Regions from separate parts of the Thioclava sp. GXIMD2076 genome, predicted to be linked through region 2. Evidence: riboswitches for the same ligand, from Rfam matches in the RefSeq annotation. Region 2 holds a riboswitch; the other holds the start of a gene.
The links. A riboswitch is a leader RNA that binds a small molecule or an ion and turns the genes downstream of it on or off. The one in region 2 is predicted to bind thiamine pyrophosphate.
Positions count from the first base shown of each region.

Region 1: another riboswitch for thiamine pyrophosphate. It lies ahead of thiC (phosphomethylpyrimidine synthase ThiC); the one in region 2 lies ahead of thiB (thiamine ABC transporter substrate binding subunit).

Region 1 covers NZ_CP149933.1:232,931-240,825, reverse strand. The annotation lists gene WDB91_RS15035 (membrane-bound PQQ-dependent dehydrogenase, glucose/quinate/shikimate family) at 1-278, opposite strand, end outside; gene WDB91_RS15030 (LysR family transcriptional regulator) at 473-1,366, opposite strand; gene WDB91_RS15025 (PLP-dependent aminotransferase family protein) at 1,524-2,726, opposite strand; gene thiC (phosphomethylpyrimidine synthase ThiC) at 2,958-4,742, opposite strand; TPP riboswitch at 4,855-4,975, opposite strand; gene WDB91_RS15015 (2-hydroxyacid dehydrogenase) at 5,072-6,019, opposite strand; gene WDB91_RS15010 (MFS transporter) at 6,078-7,442, opposite strand; gene WDB91_RS15005 (citrate synthase) at 7,661-7,895, shown strand, end outside.
Region 2 covers NZ_CP149932.1:1,191,784-1,199,678, reverse strand. The annotation lists gene petB (cytochrome b) at 1-57, shown strand, start outside; gene WDB91_RS05930 (cytochrome c1) at 59-868, shown strand; gene WDB91_RS05925 (NYN domain-containing protein) at 941-1,687, shown strand; gene WDB91_RS05920 (TetR/AcrR family transcriptional regulator) at 1,688-2,347, opposite strand; gene aroC (chorismate synthase) at 2,590-3,693, opposite strand; gene WDB91_RS05910 (dicarboxylate/amino acid:cation symporter) at 3,908-5,239, shown strand; TPP riboswitch at 5,306-5,407, shown strand; gene thiB (thiamine ABC transporter substrate binding subunit) at 5,447-6,433, shown strand; gene WDB91_RS05900 (thiamine/thiamine pyrophosphate ABC transporter permease ThiP) at 6,412-7,895, shown strand, end outside.

The DNA.
Region 1 (7,895 bases), on a different replicon from region 2:
AGCGCCCAGAAGTCGAGGCCGGCTTCCCAGAAGGCCCAGAGGATGGTCAGGGCGAAGGCGATGGTATAGACCAGTGCGCCTTTCGAGCCGCCACGCGCCAGTTCGATACCGGTGACGAGGACGGCCAGCCCCATGAGGAGATAGTACCAGCTGCCGCCGCGCGAGATCAGCATAGCGCCACCGATGGCAAGGCCGAGGCCCGCGACGGCGAATGCAACCCCGAGCACGATCAGAAGGGCCTTGGCCCAAGCCGATACGGAGGTGTTCGTGTCAGTCATTGATCAGGTTTCCCTTAGGAGGAGGTCGGAACCCGCGCGCCCTTCCCGTCTTCCCACCAGCCCCGATGAAAGCTGTGACAAAATGCCATCGTGCAAATCCGCGAAAGATCACGCTGTGTAACAATGGCGCTAGTTAACAGCTTTGTGCATCCGGTCCAGATTTGTTATCCGATGAAACAATTCGGATAATCCGATCAATCTGTCAGCGCCTTGACACCTTCATAGAGCAGATCACTCAGCGCCTTGGCCTCGACGGGCGGGTGGTCGACATTGCCCAGCATCAGATCGAGCCGCACATAGCGGCGGTGATCGACCTCTGTTTCGAGCGCGATCAGGCGCTTGGCCGCCAGTTCCTCTTGCACCTTGTGCAGCGGCAACCAGCCGAAACAGACCCCCTGCCGCACCGCCTCGATCGCACTTTCCACCCCCGAGACATACCAGATCCGGCCTTCGGTCACTGGGGGCTCGGGGCGTTCGTTATCGCGTTCACGCACGATCACCCGCAAATAGCGCACAAGATCGTTGTGGCGCAGGGCACCTTTGGCCTGCGCCAGAGGATGGTCTGGCCGGGCCACGGGTGCCATCAGCACCTCGTAGAGCGGGCGCCCTTCCATGCGGCGCGGATCGGGCAGACAGATCGCCAGATCGAACCTCTGATCCTCGAGCGCCGAGGCATAGGTCCGCTCGACCTCGCGCAGATCGATCCGCGTTTCGGGATAGCGCGCGATCACCTGCGAGATGGCCTGCATCAGGAGCGGCTTTGGGAAAAGGCTATCGACAACGATGCGCAGATCACGCTCCGCTTTGCCCGCGATCTCGGCCGCGCGGGCCTCGATCCGGCGCATATCCTCCAGCACCGGCAGGATCTCGGCCAGCAGCACCTTGCCGGTCTGTGTCAGCACGGCCCGCCTGCCCTGCACCTCCATGATTGTCACGCCCAGATTGTCCTGCAGCTTCGAGATGGCATAGCTGACCGAAGACTGGCTGCGTGACAGGATATGCGCGGCATCGGCAAAATTCCCGCATTTCACAACAGTTTGGAGAACGCTCCATTGCTCGAGCGTTGAACGCGGGATGGAATAGCTCATGCGGGGCCTGCTGGTTGCGCGGTCGACATGCCGCCGGACTGTCGCCACGGCAATCTAGCGTCCTCTGGCCGGATCGCAAGACCGGTTTCAGCACGCATGACGCCCATCAAAAAGCCCCCGCTTTCTGGAAAGCGGGGGCGGGATAACGTGCGGGCGGTTAGCGCAGGATGCGGCCGATCCGCGCGATGCCCTCGTCGATCTGTTCGTCGCTGGCACAGGAATAGCTCAGCCGCAGCGTGTTCTGGCCTGAACCATCGGCATGGAACGCCCCGCCCGGAACAAAGGCCACCTTCTCGTCGCGCACGGCTTTCGCCAGAAGCTCGGCGCCGTTCAGCTTGGGGTCGAATGTCAGCCAGATGAACATACCGCCCTCGGGGCGGGTGAAGCTGACCGAAGCCGGCATCTCGCGCTCGAGCGCGGCAATCATCCGATCGCGGCGGGAGGCATAGACTGCTTTGATCTTGGCCACATGCTCGTGGAAGATCGCGCGGGCAACATGGTTGGTCACGATCTGGTTGAGGGTCGGCGAATGCAGATCGGCGGCCTGTTTCATCAGCACCAACCGGTCGATCACAGGCTTGGCCGCCACGACCCAGCCCACCCGCAGGCCCGGTGCCAGGGTCTTCGAGAAGGAACCGCAATAGATCGTGCGGGTATTCTCGATGCCGCCTTTACGCTCGATATCGAGTGCGAGAATCGGAGGGATCGCCTCGCCATCGAAGCGCAGGTTCTGATAAGCGCCATCCTCGATGATCGCGCAATCGAGCGCCTCGGTCTGATCGAGCACACGCTCGCGGCCCTCGCGCGGGATGGTCTCGCCGGTGGGGTTGGCGAAATCGGCCGAGAGATAGGCGAACTTCACCTCGCCGCCGGCGGCTTTGGCCTCGGCTTTCAGCGTCTCGGGGTCGATATTCGACATCGGATCGAGCGGGATGTAGCGCGGCTCATAGGCATTGAACGCACCGAGCGCCCCCAGATAGGTCGGGCGCATCACGGCGGCAGTATCGTTCTCGGTCAGCATCAGCTTGCCAAGATAGTCGAGCGCCTGCTGCGAGCCGGAGGTGATCATGATATTATCGACCGCGCAAGGCACGCCGATCTTCTCCATCTCGCCCACCAGCCATTCGCGCAGCGGACGGTAACCTTCGGAGACCGAATATTGCAGCGCCGCATGGCCGTTATTATCGGCCATCGTCGCGGCAAAGGCGTCGGAATAGGCTGTGCTCGGGAACAGGGTCGGGTCGGGAATGCCGCCCGCGAAGGAAATGATATCGGGCTGGTCGAGAAGTTTCAGCAGCTCCCGGATCTCCGAGGCTTTCATCCGGCCCGCGCGGCGTGCGAGCACTTTCGTCCAGTCCATTTTACGTCTCCTGCGTCTCGTCCGGGCGCGCTCTGCCCTTACAGGCCGCCCTTTTTCACTTAATACCCTTCGGGTCCGTGCAGCGTTAGCGCCTAACGTAACCCTTCGCAAGACGGGCAAAGGTGAGATGATGCACAGAAAACCTACGCATCGGTCATAAAAACGAGAGCAATATTACAAACAGGGCGCCACGGACGCAAAATAATTTCCACGTCCGCAGCTTTGGGTTGATCAGGCCTCGCTTGGCTCGGGGATATAGAGCGCCCCGCCCTCGCGGAATTTCTCGGCCATTTTGTCCATGCCCTCCTGCCGCTGCGCCTCGGCGCGGATGTCATGGCTGATCTTCATCGAACAGAATTTCGGCCCGCACATCGAGCAGAAATGCGCGACCTTATGGGCCTCGGCCGGCATGGTCTCGTCATGCATGGACCGCGCGGTATCGGGATCGAGCCCGATATTGAACTGGTCCTCCCAGCGGAACTCGAAGCGCGCACGGCTGATCGCGTCATCGCGCCGCTGCGCACCCGGATGGCCCTTGGCAAGATCGGCGGCATGGGCCGCGAGCTTATAGGTGATCACGCCCGTTTTCACATCGTCACGGTCGGGCAGGCCCAGATGCTCTTTCGGCGTCACATAGCACAGCATCGCGGTGCCGAACCAACCGATCATCGCGGCGCCAATGGCCGAGGTAATATGGTCATATCCCGGTGCGATATCGGTGGTCAGCGGTCCGAGCGTGTAGAAAGGCGCCTCGTGGCAGTGCTTGAGCTGCTCGTCCATATTGGCCTTGATCTTGTGCATGGCCACATGGCCCGGCCCTTCGATCATCACCTGACAGTCCTTGGCCCATGCGATCTTGGTGAGTTCCCCCAGCGTGTGCAGCTCGGCGAATTGCGCCTCGTCATTGGCATCGGCAATCGAACCGGGGCGCAGACCATCACCCAAGCTAAAGCTCACATCATAGCGGCGGCAGATATCGCAGATTTCCTCGAAATGCTCGTAGAGGAAGCTCTCGCGGTGATGGTGCAGGCACCATTTCGCCATGATCGAGCCGCCGCGCGAGACAATGCCCGTGACGCGTTTGGCAGTCATCGGGATCATATGCAGCCGCACGCCCGCATGGATGGTGAAGTAATCCACCCCCTGTTCGGCCTGTTCGATCAGCGTGTCGCGGAAGATCTCCCATGTGAGATCCTCGGCCACGCCGCCCACCTTCTCGAGCGCCTGATAGAGCGGCACCGTGCCGATCGGCACCGGCGAGTTGCGGATGATCCAGTCGCGGATATTGTGGATATTGCGCCCAGTCGAGAGGTCCATGACCGTATCGGCGCCCCAGCGGATCGCCCAGACCATCTTCTCGACCTCTTCCTCCATCGAGGAGGTCACCGCCGAATTGCCGATATTGGCGTTGATCTTCACCTTGAAATTGCGCCCGATGATCATCGGCTCCAGCTCGCGGTGGTTGATATTGGCGGGGATGATCGCGCGGCCCTCGGCAATCTCGGTCCGCACGAATTCGGGCGTCACCAGATCGGGGAGGGTCGCGCCCATCGGATCGCCGTCGCGGGTATAGGCGGCCATACGGCCCTCGTTCTCGCGGATGGCCACGAATTCCATCTCGGGGGTGATGATGCCTGCGCGCGCATAGGCCAGCTGCGTCACCGCGCGGTCACCCACGGCCCGCAGTGGCGGGCGCTGCACGGGGAACGGCGCTACCAGACGGTCGCCCTTGGCAAAACCGTTATCGGCATCGGTAATGGCGCGGCCCTCGTATTCCTCGATCTCGCCGCGTGCCTGCAGCCAGCCGCCACGGGTCTCGGGCAGGCCTTTGGCGATGTCGATCCGGGCGGCCGGATCGGTATAGGGCCCCGAACTGTCATAGACACAGAGCGCCTCTTCATTCGAGATCTCGATCTCGCGCATGGGCACGCGCAGCGCGTGGATATTGCCTTCCTTATGCACCTTGCGCGAACCAATCAACGCACCTGTGGTGATGGTTGGGATGATGTCTTTCATGTCGGTCTCCTCTTACGAAAAGACCCAACCAAAAACTGCGAGGGAATAGGCCACAGCTGACCCGGAAATGGGCCAGAGCGGCCCGAAAGGACCGCCCATGAGACATGGATGCGGAATTGCCCTTCGGTCTTCCTACGCCAGCATCAACTGGGTCAGGTTCAAAGGGTCGCGTCACCGGAATTTCTTCCAATCAGCCTCTCAGTCCCTTGGGCGGGACTCCCCTGACGTGGGTGCAGACTTGCCGAAAATCGAGGCGGCGTCAATGGGCCTCTGCGGGGGCCTTGCGGGTTTCCCCGCCGCGAAATGGACCAGTGCGGCGGGGAAAGGGGTCAGACCTGTGCCAGAGGGCGCGCGGTCCGCGGACTGTTCTGTCCGAAATGTTCGGCCAGGGCATCGACAACATAATCGGCCATCGCCTGACGGGTCTCCTCGGTGCCCGAGCCCAGATGCGGGGTCAGGATCAGGCGCGGATCATCGATAAAGGCCTGCGGCACCTGCGGCTCGTGCTCGAACACATCAAGTGCGGCCCCCGCCAGCCCGTCGCGGGCCATGGCCTCCAGAAGGGCCGCCTCATCGACCACCGGCCCCCGCGCCACATTGACGAGGAACCCGCGCGGCCCCAGCGCCGCGATCTCCGCGGCCCCGAAAGAATGGCGGGTGGCCTCGGTCAGCGGGCAGGTCAGGATCACCAGATCGCAGGCCTCGGCCAGCGACACCGCGCTTGTGTGATAGGTATACTCCACAGGCTTGCGGTTCGGGCCCTGGTAATGGATCCGTGCGCCCATGGCCTCCAGCCTGCGCGCCAGCGCCTTGCCGATCGTGCCGAGCCCGACAATTCCCACATCCATTTGCGAGATCGAACGTCCGAGTTTGTATTGCGGCTGCTCGGGCCATTTTCCTGCCCGCACGAAGCCATCCGCCTGCACCAGATCACGGGTGACCGCAAGCGCCAGCCCGAGGGCGGCATTGGCCACATCCTCGGCCAGAATATGCGAGGTATTCAGGAGTTTGATGCCACGCGCCTTGACGGCTGGCACATCGACATTGTCGAGCCCCGCGCTATAGCTTGCGATGACCTCCAGATCGGGCAGCGCATCGAGAAGCGCCTGATCCACGATGGTCTTACGCAGCGCAAGCCCCCGCACGCCCTTGCCGTTTTGCGCAAGCCATGCCGCAGCATCCCTCTCCGGCAGAATGCGCAGATCAAACAGCTCTTCCAGCTCGGCGCCGGTGGTCTGTGGCAGTTTGGCAGCTTTCAACACAACAGGTTTGGTCATCATAATCTCCATGGACGAAGGGGCCCGCAGCATCCCGCAGGCCCTTTTGTAAATGCTCTCAGCCCTGCGCGCCGCTCTCGACACGTTTGATCGGACCCATCACGAAGGCAAAGAGGATCGCTGCCACAAGGCAATGCGCGGCCACGAAATAGAGCCCCACGGTATAGCCGCCCGTCACCTGCACGGTGTAACCGAAGACGATGGGGGTGATAATGCCTCCCACATTGCCGATGCAGTTGAAGATCGCACCGGCCAGACCCACAGCCTCACGCGGCGCGGTATCCGAGATCACGGCCCATGTGCCCGAGCCTGCGGCCATGCCCTTGCCGAAGAAGGCAAGCCCCATCAGCGCCACGATCATGATGTTGGAGTTGCTGAACGCCGCCAGAACGATAGAACACCCGATCAGCATACCCAGCACATAGGGCGTCTTGCGGCCCCGCGACACGCTCCAGCCATTGCGGATCAGCGCATCCGATACCGAGCCGCCCGTGATGCCGCCGATAAAGCCCGCGATGGCCGGAAGCATGGTGGCAAAGCCCGCCTCCATGATGTTCATGCCCCGCGCCTGCACCAGATAGATCGGGAACCATGTGATGAAGAAATAGCTCAATGCGATGGTGCAATATTGCCCGATATAGGCGCACCAGAGCATGCGGTTGCTCAGCAGCAGCCCGAACATACGCGCCGAGGCTTTGGGGCGGTTGGTCAGCTCGCGCTGGCTGTCGATATCGACCATCGCGCCGCCCGCTTCCATCAGCTCCAGCTCTGCGGCATTCACGCCCCGATGCTCGCGCGGCGGCTTCATGAATTTGAACCACACGACCGCGGCCAGAAGACCCACCACACCCAGCGTGAAGAAGGGCACAGGCCAGCCGAAGCTCTGCACCAGCCAGCCCGAGATCGGCGAATAGATCGCGACCGCGAAATAGGAGGCCGAGGCAAAGAGCGAGGTGGCAAGCCCCCGCTCCCCGCGCGGAAACCACATCACCGCGACACGGGCATTCGCCGGAAAACTCGGCGCCTCGATCAATCCCAAGGCGAAGCGCAGCACGAAAAGGAGCCCCAGCGCAACCGATAGTTCGGTGGTCACCTCGCCGACCAACCCCACAAGGAAGGTGGCGATGGACCACAGGACCAGTGCTACGCCATAGATCATCTTGGTGCCGAATTTATCTAGCAGCATCCCGCCCGGGATCTGTCCGATCACATAGGCCCAGCTGAAGGCCGATAACACATAACCCAGTTGCATCGGGCTGAGACCGAATTCCGCCTTGATGCCCGAGCCCGCGATCGACAGGATCGAGCGGTCGGCATAGGCGGTCGTCGCCAGAAACAGGATCAACCCCAGCATGTAGTAACGGGTATGCGTCGGGCGCGCGGCGTCTACGGCCACGTGCTCCGTAGAGCTCGAATACGTCATTGATGTCCTCCCGTGCGGCCCCGCAATGTGACCGCTCTCCAAACCGGCCGCAGGGTGTAGCGCAAAAGCTACGGGAAGCAGGCATCCTCATACCTGCGTCCCCTCCTGCGGACCATCCTCCGAACCGGGCGTCCCCTCCTGCCCGTTCATTGCAGATAAACTGCGCCCTTGCCAAGCATGGGTCAACATTGATTAATATCGTCAATATGAAAAACTGGATGACACAAGAGGAAGCCAGCAGCGCGCTGGGGGTCCGGCGGCAGACGCTTTACGCCTATGTCAGCCGTGGCCAGATCACGGTCCGCCCTGACCCCGAGACATCGGGGCGAAACCTTTATAATGGCGAGGATATTTCGGCTCTTCTCAACCGTCGGAGCCGCGGGCGCGGGCGGGCGAGTATTGCCACAAGTACCATGTCATGGGGCGAACCTATCATCTCGACGATGATCTCGA
Region 2 (7,895 bases):
ATCGAGGATGATTTCAACGCCCATTACGGCCCCGACGCCGCGGAAAGGGGCCTGTAATATGAAAACCCTTCTGATCTCTGCCATTGCCGCTCTCGGGCTGGGCTTTGCGGCCCATGCCAATGAAGGCGGCCATGTCACCGATATCCCCTTCAGCTTCGAGGGCCCTTTCGGCACCTATGACCAGCAACAGCTACGCCGCGGCTTTCAGGTCTATCGCGAGGTCTGCTCGGCCTGTCACGGGCTGAAATATGTGGCGCTGCGGACGCTGTCGGATAAGGACGGGCTGGGCATGGACCCCGATTGGGTCCGCGCTTATGCAGCCGAGATGACGGTCACCGATGCCGAAACGGGCGAAGACCGCCCGGGCAAGGAGACCGACCACTTCCCAGCCAATACATCTGCCGGTGCACCCGATCTGTCGCTGATGGCCAAATCGCGCGCAGGCTTCCACGGGCCTTACGGCACGGGGATCGCGCAGCTGGTGCAAGGTATGGGCGGGCCGGAATATATCTACTCGCTCCTGACAGGCTATACCGGCGAGGAAAGCGAAACCGCGGGCAATGTCCTCTACGAGAACCATATCTTCCCGACCGGTGCGCTACAGATGCCGCCGCCGCTGATGGCGGATATGATCGACTACGAGGATGGCACGCCTGCGACCGTGGACCAGATGGCCCGCGATGTGTCGGCCTTCCTGATGTGGGCGGCAGAACCCAAGCTGGTGGACCGCAAGCGATGGGGTTTTGTGGCGGTGCTGATCCTCTCGCTTCTGACGATCCTGCTCTATCTTGCCAATAAACGGCTCTGGGCGCCTTACAAGGACCGTTTCCGCGAGGATGATTACCGCGAGCATATACCGGAAGAATAAAGATGCGCGTCCCTCGGGGCGCGCATTTTCCTTTTGGCACGGATGCGATAGGGTAGGTCAAAAGAGGATGCCATGCCCGAGAACCAACGAACCGCCCGCCTGTGTGTCCTGATCGACGCCGATAACATGCCCGCCACCCATGCCGAGGCGATCTTCGAGGAGATCTCGGGGCTGGGTGAGGCCAGCGTCCGCCGTATCTATGGCGACTGGTCCGCCCAGCGTCTGGGCGGCTGGGCCAAGAAGGCCAATACGCTGGGCCTCGTGGCCGACCAGCAATTCGCCAATACCAAGGGCAAGAACGCCTCCGATATCGCGCTGGTGATCGCGGCGATGGATTTCCTGCATTCGGGACGGTTCGATGGCTTTGTGCTGGTCTCGTCCGATAGCGATTTCACCCGCCTTGCACAGCGGATCCGCGAACAGGGGCTCGATGTGTTCGGCATCGGCGAGAAAAAGACGCCCGAAGCCTTCCGCAATGCCTGCAAACGCTTCATCTATGTGGAGAATCTGGGCGAGACCACGCCCGAGCCGGAACAACCCGCAGACCCGCAGGCCGAGGCCGCGCCGCGCCCTGCCCGTCCCGAGAAACCGGGTGCCAAGGAGGCCATTCCGCTGGTGGCTGCCGCCATGAAACGGATCGGGCTGGAAGAGGAGTGGTATTCGCTAGGCCAGATCGGCCAGTTCATCATGCAGGCCAATCCCGATTTCGATACCCGCACCTATGGCGCGGCAAAGCTGTCGGATCTCCTGCGCCAGACGGGGCGCTTCGAGGTGAAAAAGGGCGAGGGCAACAGCCTGCAGGTGCGCGATCGCGCCTGATTACGTCTCGCGGCACCGGCAAGCGGTGCCGTAGCGGGCGAGAAACATCTCGACCGCCTCTTTGATCGTGCGCTGCCGGCCTGCTTCCGAGATCGCCTCGGGGCAGCCGAATACGATCTTGGCATGGAGATTGGCTTTGCACAGTTCCAGAAACTGCTCTGCTGCAAAGTCGAAATCCTCTATCGCCAGCTCGCCCCGCTCGACCCCGCGGCGCATCAGCCCCGCCAGCTTTTCGCACACGACGACATGACCGGTTTCATAAAACCGCCGCCCGACCTCGGGGAAACGGTCCGCCTCGGCAACGCAGACGCGGAAGATATCGCGGCCGAAATCGGAAAACATATAGGCGGTCAACTCCTCCGCTGCACTGGTCAGGACATCGCGGATCGGCGCATCCATCGCCTCTACAGGAGACATGGAGGCTTGTGCCTGCATCGCGCATTCCTGCTGGGCAAACACAAGAAAGAGCAGCCGTTTGTCCGACACGTAACTATAAAGCGTCGCCTTGGAGACGCCCGCCTCGCGCGCGATGTCATCGACCGAAGCCCCCTCGAACCCGTCGCGCAGGAACACCTTGCGCGCGCCTTCCAGCACCTGATCGAACTTGCGTCCGCGGCGGATACATGCGTCCTTAGCTGGCGCTTTACAGGAATTCGACATGGGACACCCTTTTTCCGTCAATATAGACAGAACGGTTTAGAGGGGAAAGGGGATCCATGTGCAAGGTTACTTTCCGTGCACATCCGCAAGACAGACACGAATCGCATGCAGATTCGCCCTGCTTGCGGATAACCGCCTTCTTCTGTGGCACATCCGGTCAGTCGGCCACCCGAAACAGCATGCTCTGCAGCACCTAAAGCCTCGGTTCGCGCGAACCGAGGCGCCCGCATCCCGGGCAAATGCTAGCGGCCGATCCGACCGCGCAGGCCACCGGTCTGACCGCGATCCATCAGCAGATGGTCGAGAATGACGCACGCGGCCATCGCCTCGGCCACCGGCACCGCGCGGATGCCCACGCAGGGGTCATGGCGGCCTTTGGTCACCACTTCCACGGCCTCGCCATCAAGGTTGATAGACTGGCGCGGTGTCAGGATCGACGAGGTCGGCTTGACCGAGAAGCGCACGATAACCGGCTGTCCGGTGGTGATCCCGCCAAGGATGCCGCCCGCATGGTTGGTCAGATATTCCGGCCCGTTCTCGCCCATCACGATCTCGTCGGCATTCTCGATACCGGTCAGATTGGCCGCGTCCATGCCCTCGCCGATCTCGACGCCCTTCACGGCGTTGATCGACATCATCGCCGCTGCCAGATCGGTATCCATCTTGGCATAGATCGGCGCGCCGAGCCCTGCAGGCACGCCCGTGGCCGTAACCTCGATCTTGGCACCGACCGAGGAATGCTGCTTGCGGATCGCCTGCAGGTAATCCGCCCATTCATCGACCACATCCGCATCGGGGATGAAGAAGGGATTCTTCAGGATCTGGCTCTCGTCGAAACGGGCGCGGTTGATGTGCTTCACCCCCATCTGCACCATGTATCCCGTGATCTTCAGCTCGGGCACCAGCTGGCGCAGCACGGCCTGCGCCACACCGCCTGCCGCGACCCGTGCCGCCGTCTCGCGCGCCGAAGAACGTCCGCCGCCGCGGTAATCACGGATGCCGTATTTCTGGAAATAGGCCAGATCGGCGTGACCGGGACGGAACTGGCGCGCGATCTCGCCATAGTCTTTGGAGCGCTGGTCGGTATTCTCGATCATCAGCTGGATCGGTGTGCCGGTGGTTTTCCCCTCGAAAACGCCCGAAAGGATGCGCACGGCATCGGCTTCCTTGCGCTGGGTGGTCTCTTTCGACTGCCCCGGACGGCGACGGTCGAGAAAGACCTGAATGAACTCTTCCGAAATCTCGATGCCCGGGGGGCAGCCATCGACGGTGGCCCCGAGCGCGGGACCGTGGCTCTCGCCCCAAGTGGTGACGCGGAACAGATGTCCGAAAGTATTATACGACATGGGGCAGCTCCCTGATTACGCGCCAGATCCGGTTTGGGGGCATCAAAGCCCGATTCCAGCCTGCATAAAAGGCTGGCACCGATGTAGCAACTGCTTCCCCTCTAGACAATCTGTGCGTTACCCCGCATGATAGGCAGGCTCACGGGTCACTCGGCGCTCGCGGAACGGGAGCCGCGCGCCACACTGGACCCATCACAACAGGGAGATCAGGCGCATGGCCAGCAAACGCATGTCGCTGACGACACAGATTATGACCGCTATGGGAGCGGGCATCGTATTGGGTGTGATTTTCAACCAGATCGGCTCGGATTTTATCTCGACCTATATTACCGGCGGCCTTCTGGCGATGATCGGCAAGATGTTCGTCAATGCGCTGAAGATGCTTGTCGTGCCTCTGGTGTTCTTCTCGCTGATCTGCGGGGTCACGGGGATCGGCGATATCCGCGTGCTGGGCCGCGTGGGGGGCAAGAGTTTCGGGCTCTATATCATGACCACCGCCATCGCGATCGCCATCGCGATCCTCATCGCCAAACTCGTGGGACCGGGCACCGGGTTCACCATGGAGGGCGTGGACACGTCGGGCGTCACCGCCAAGGAAGCCCCCTCGGTCTGGGATGTATTCGCAGGGATCGTGCCGACCAATCCGGTGCAGGCCTTCGCCAGCGGCGAGATGCTGCAGATCATCTTCTATACGATCATCCTTGGCGTGGCCGTCCTCATGCTGGGCGAGAAATCCAAGGCCTTCGTCGCGGGTTGTGAATATATGAACGAGGTGATGATGAAGATCGTCTCCATCGTCATGGCCTTCGCCCCCATCGGCGTCTTCTGCCTGATCACCAAAACCTTCGCCGAACAGGGGATCGACCTGTTCCTGCCGGTGCTGACCTATGTGTTGACCCTGACGGGGGCGCTGTTCCTGCATCTGTTTGTCACGCTGATGATCATCCTCAAGGTCTTCTCGGGGCTTAATCCCATCACCTTCATGAAGAAGATCCGCCCCGCGCAGATCTTCGCCTTCTCGACCGCCTCCTCCAATGCCACCATCCCCGTGACGCTGCGCTGCGTGACGGAACGCATGGGCGCCAAGAACTCGGTCGCCTCCTTCTGCATCCCCTTCGGCGCCACCATCAACATGGACGGCACCGCAATCATGCAGGGGGTGGCCACGGTGTTCCTTGCCAATGTCTATGGTATCGATCTGGGGCTCGGCGGCTATCTGACGGTGATCGCCATGGCCGTTCTGGCCTCCATCGGCACCGCCGGTGTGCCGGGTGTGGGTCTGGTGATGCTGACCATGGTGCTGGGTCAGGTCGGCCTGCCGATCGAGGGCATCGCGCTGATCTTGGGCGTCGACCGCCTGATGGATATGATCCGCACTGCGGTGAACATCACAGGTGATGCTGTGGTCACCACAATCGTGGCCAAGACCGAGGGGCAGCTGGATATGGCGACATACGAGAACCCGCTTGCCGGCACCGCCGATGACGATCTGGGCATCGACCCCGCCGCCGAGGCAGAGCTGGCCGAATACGCCCGCCCGCACTGACACCGCGGCACGGGGGGCGCGCCCGCGACACCTTGTCTGAGAACGCGCCCCGTGCAATATATCTGGCCCATAACCTCGGGGTGCCGGTGATCCGGCTGAGATGCCTTTGGCGAACCCGTCGAACCTGAACCGGTTAGCACCGGCGGAGGGAAGGTCACGGGACGCACCCATTGCGCCCTCCTTTCCTGCGGATCTGGAGGAGCACAGATGAGAAGATCCCTTATTGGCTTGGCCTTTCTGGCAGGCATGGCAACCACCGCACAGGCCGAGGACACACCCGTCCTGACCGTCTATGCGCCCGATTATTTCACCTCGGAATGGGGCCCCGGCCCGCAGATCGAAAAAGGCTTCGAGGCGCAATGCGGCTGCGATCTGCAATTCGTGGCGGGCGATGTGCTCTCGCGCATCATGCTGGAGGGCAAGAACACCAAGGCGGATGTGGTGATCGGGCTCAATACCGACCAGACCGCCCGCGCCCGCAAGACCGGCCTCTTTGCGCCCTCGAACGAGGATAATTCGCGCCTGACCCTGCCGATCAAATGGACCGATGATACCTTCGTCCCCTTCAACTGGTCGGAAACCGCCTTCATCTACGACAAGACCAAGCTGAAGAACCCGCCGAAATCATTCGATGATCTGCTCAACGCCCCCGATGATCTGAAGATCGCCATTCAGGACCCGCGCTCCTCCGTGTCGGGGCTCGCGCTGCTGCTATGGGTGAAGGCCGTCTATGGCGATAAGGCACCCGAGGCTTGGGCCAAGCTGAAGCCCAAGGTGCTGACCGTGACGCCCGGCTGGTCGGAGAGCTATGGTCTCTTTACCGATGGCGAGGTGGATATGGTGCTGAGCTACACCACCTCCCCCGCCTATCACATCATCGCCGAGAACGATGATACCAAGGCCGCCGCCATCTTCCCCGAGGGCCATTATTTCATGGCCGAGCTGGTGGCCCAGCTGAAAAGCTCGAAACATCCCGAACTGGCGCAGGATTTCATGGATTATGTGCTCTCGGATGATTTCCAGGGAATGATCGCCACCGCGAACTGGTCCTATCCCGCCATCATCAAGGACGGCTTCCTGCCCGAGCAATTCGCGGACCTGCCCCGCCCTGCAAAGACCATCTTCTACAGCGAAGACGAGGCCGAGGCCCTGCGCCAGCCCGCGCTTGACGAATGGCTCGCCGCCTTCCGCTGATCGCCCTCGGAGCGGCTCTGGTGCCAGTGCTTCTGGTGCTCGGGCCAATCCTTGCGACCGCCCTCCATGGGGGCGGTCTCACTGCTTTGCGCGGATCGGACCTGCAGGCGCTCTGGTTCACCCTCTGGCAGGCGGCGCTCTCGGCGCTGATCTCCTGTGCGCTGGCCGTGCCGCTGGCGCGGGCGCTGGCGCGACGGCGGTTTGTCGGGCGCACTGTGCTGATCACCGCGCTCGGCGCGCCCTTCATCCTGCCGGTGATCGCGGCCATTCTGGGGCTGCTGGCGGTCTTCGGCCGCAGCGGGCTCCTCAATCAGGCGCTCGGAGGGATTGGCCTGCCCACGCTCACCATCTATGGCCCGCATGGGGTCATTCTGGCCCATGTGTTCTTCAACCTGCCGCTTGCGACCCGCATGGTGCTGCAGGGCTGGCAATCGATCCCCGCCGAGCGCCTGCGCCTTGCCGCCACGCTCGATTTCGACGGGGCCGCGATGTGGCGCCATCTCGAACGCCCGATGCTGCGCGCCACCCTGCCCGGCGCGTTCGTGGCGATCTTCCTCGTCTGTCTGGGCAGTTTCGCGGTGGCACTGACTTTGGGCGGTGGCCCCTCGGCCACGACGGTCGAACTGGCCATCTATCAGGCTTTCCGTTTCGACTATGACACAGGCCGCGCCGCCAGCCTCGCGCTGGTGCAGGTGGCCCTGTGCCTGATGGCCGTGGGCATAGGGGCAAAGCTCTCGGCCCCCGCGGCCTTCGGCGCAGGGCTCGACCGGCCCGCCCTCTTCGCCCCCTCGACCCGGCTGGCGCAATGGGCCGATGCGGCCATCATCGCGGCCTCGGCCCTGTTCCTTCTCCTGCCCATCGCGCTGATCCTCTGGCGCGGGCTGCCCGCGCTGGCCACGATGCCGCCCATGGTCTGGCAGGCCGCGCTGACCTCGCTCACCATCGCGCTGGGGTCCACGGCACTGACGCTGACGCTCGCAATGACGCTCGCCCTTCACGCACCACGCCACCGCTGGACGGAAGGTGCTGCCATGCTGCCGCTTGCGGCCTCCGGACTGGTGCTGGGCACGGGGCTGTTCCTGATGATCCAGCCCTTTGCCGCCCCCACGAGCCTCCTGATCCCCGTCACTCTGGTGGTCAACGCCACCCTGTCGCTGCCTTTTGTCACACGCCTCCTCCTGCCCGAGATCCACGCGCTTCAGGCCGATTACGACCGCCTCGCCACCTCGCTCGACATGGGCGGCATGGCCAAGATGCGGTTCCTTACCCTGCCGCGCCTCGCCCGCCCTCTGGGCTTCTCGGCAGGGCTTGCCTGCGCCTTCTCGATGGGGGATCTCGGTGTGATCACGCTGTTTTCCGATGGCCAGACCCGCACCCTGCCACTCGCCATCTTCCAGCTGATGGGCAGCTACCGCCTCGATCAGGCCGCCGCCGCCGCGACCCTGCTTCTCACGCTCACCTT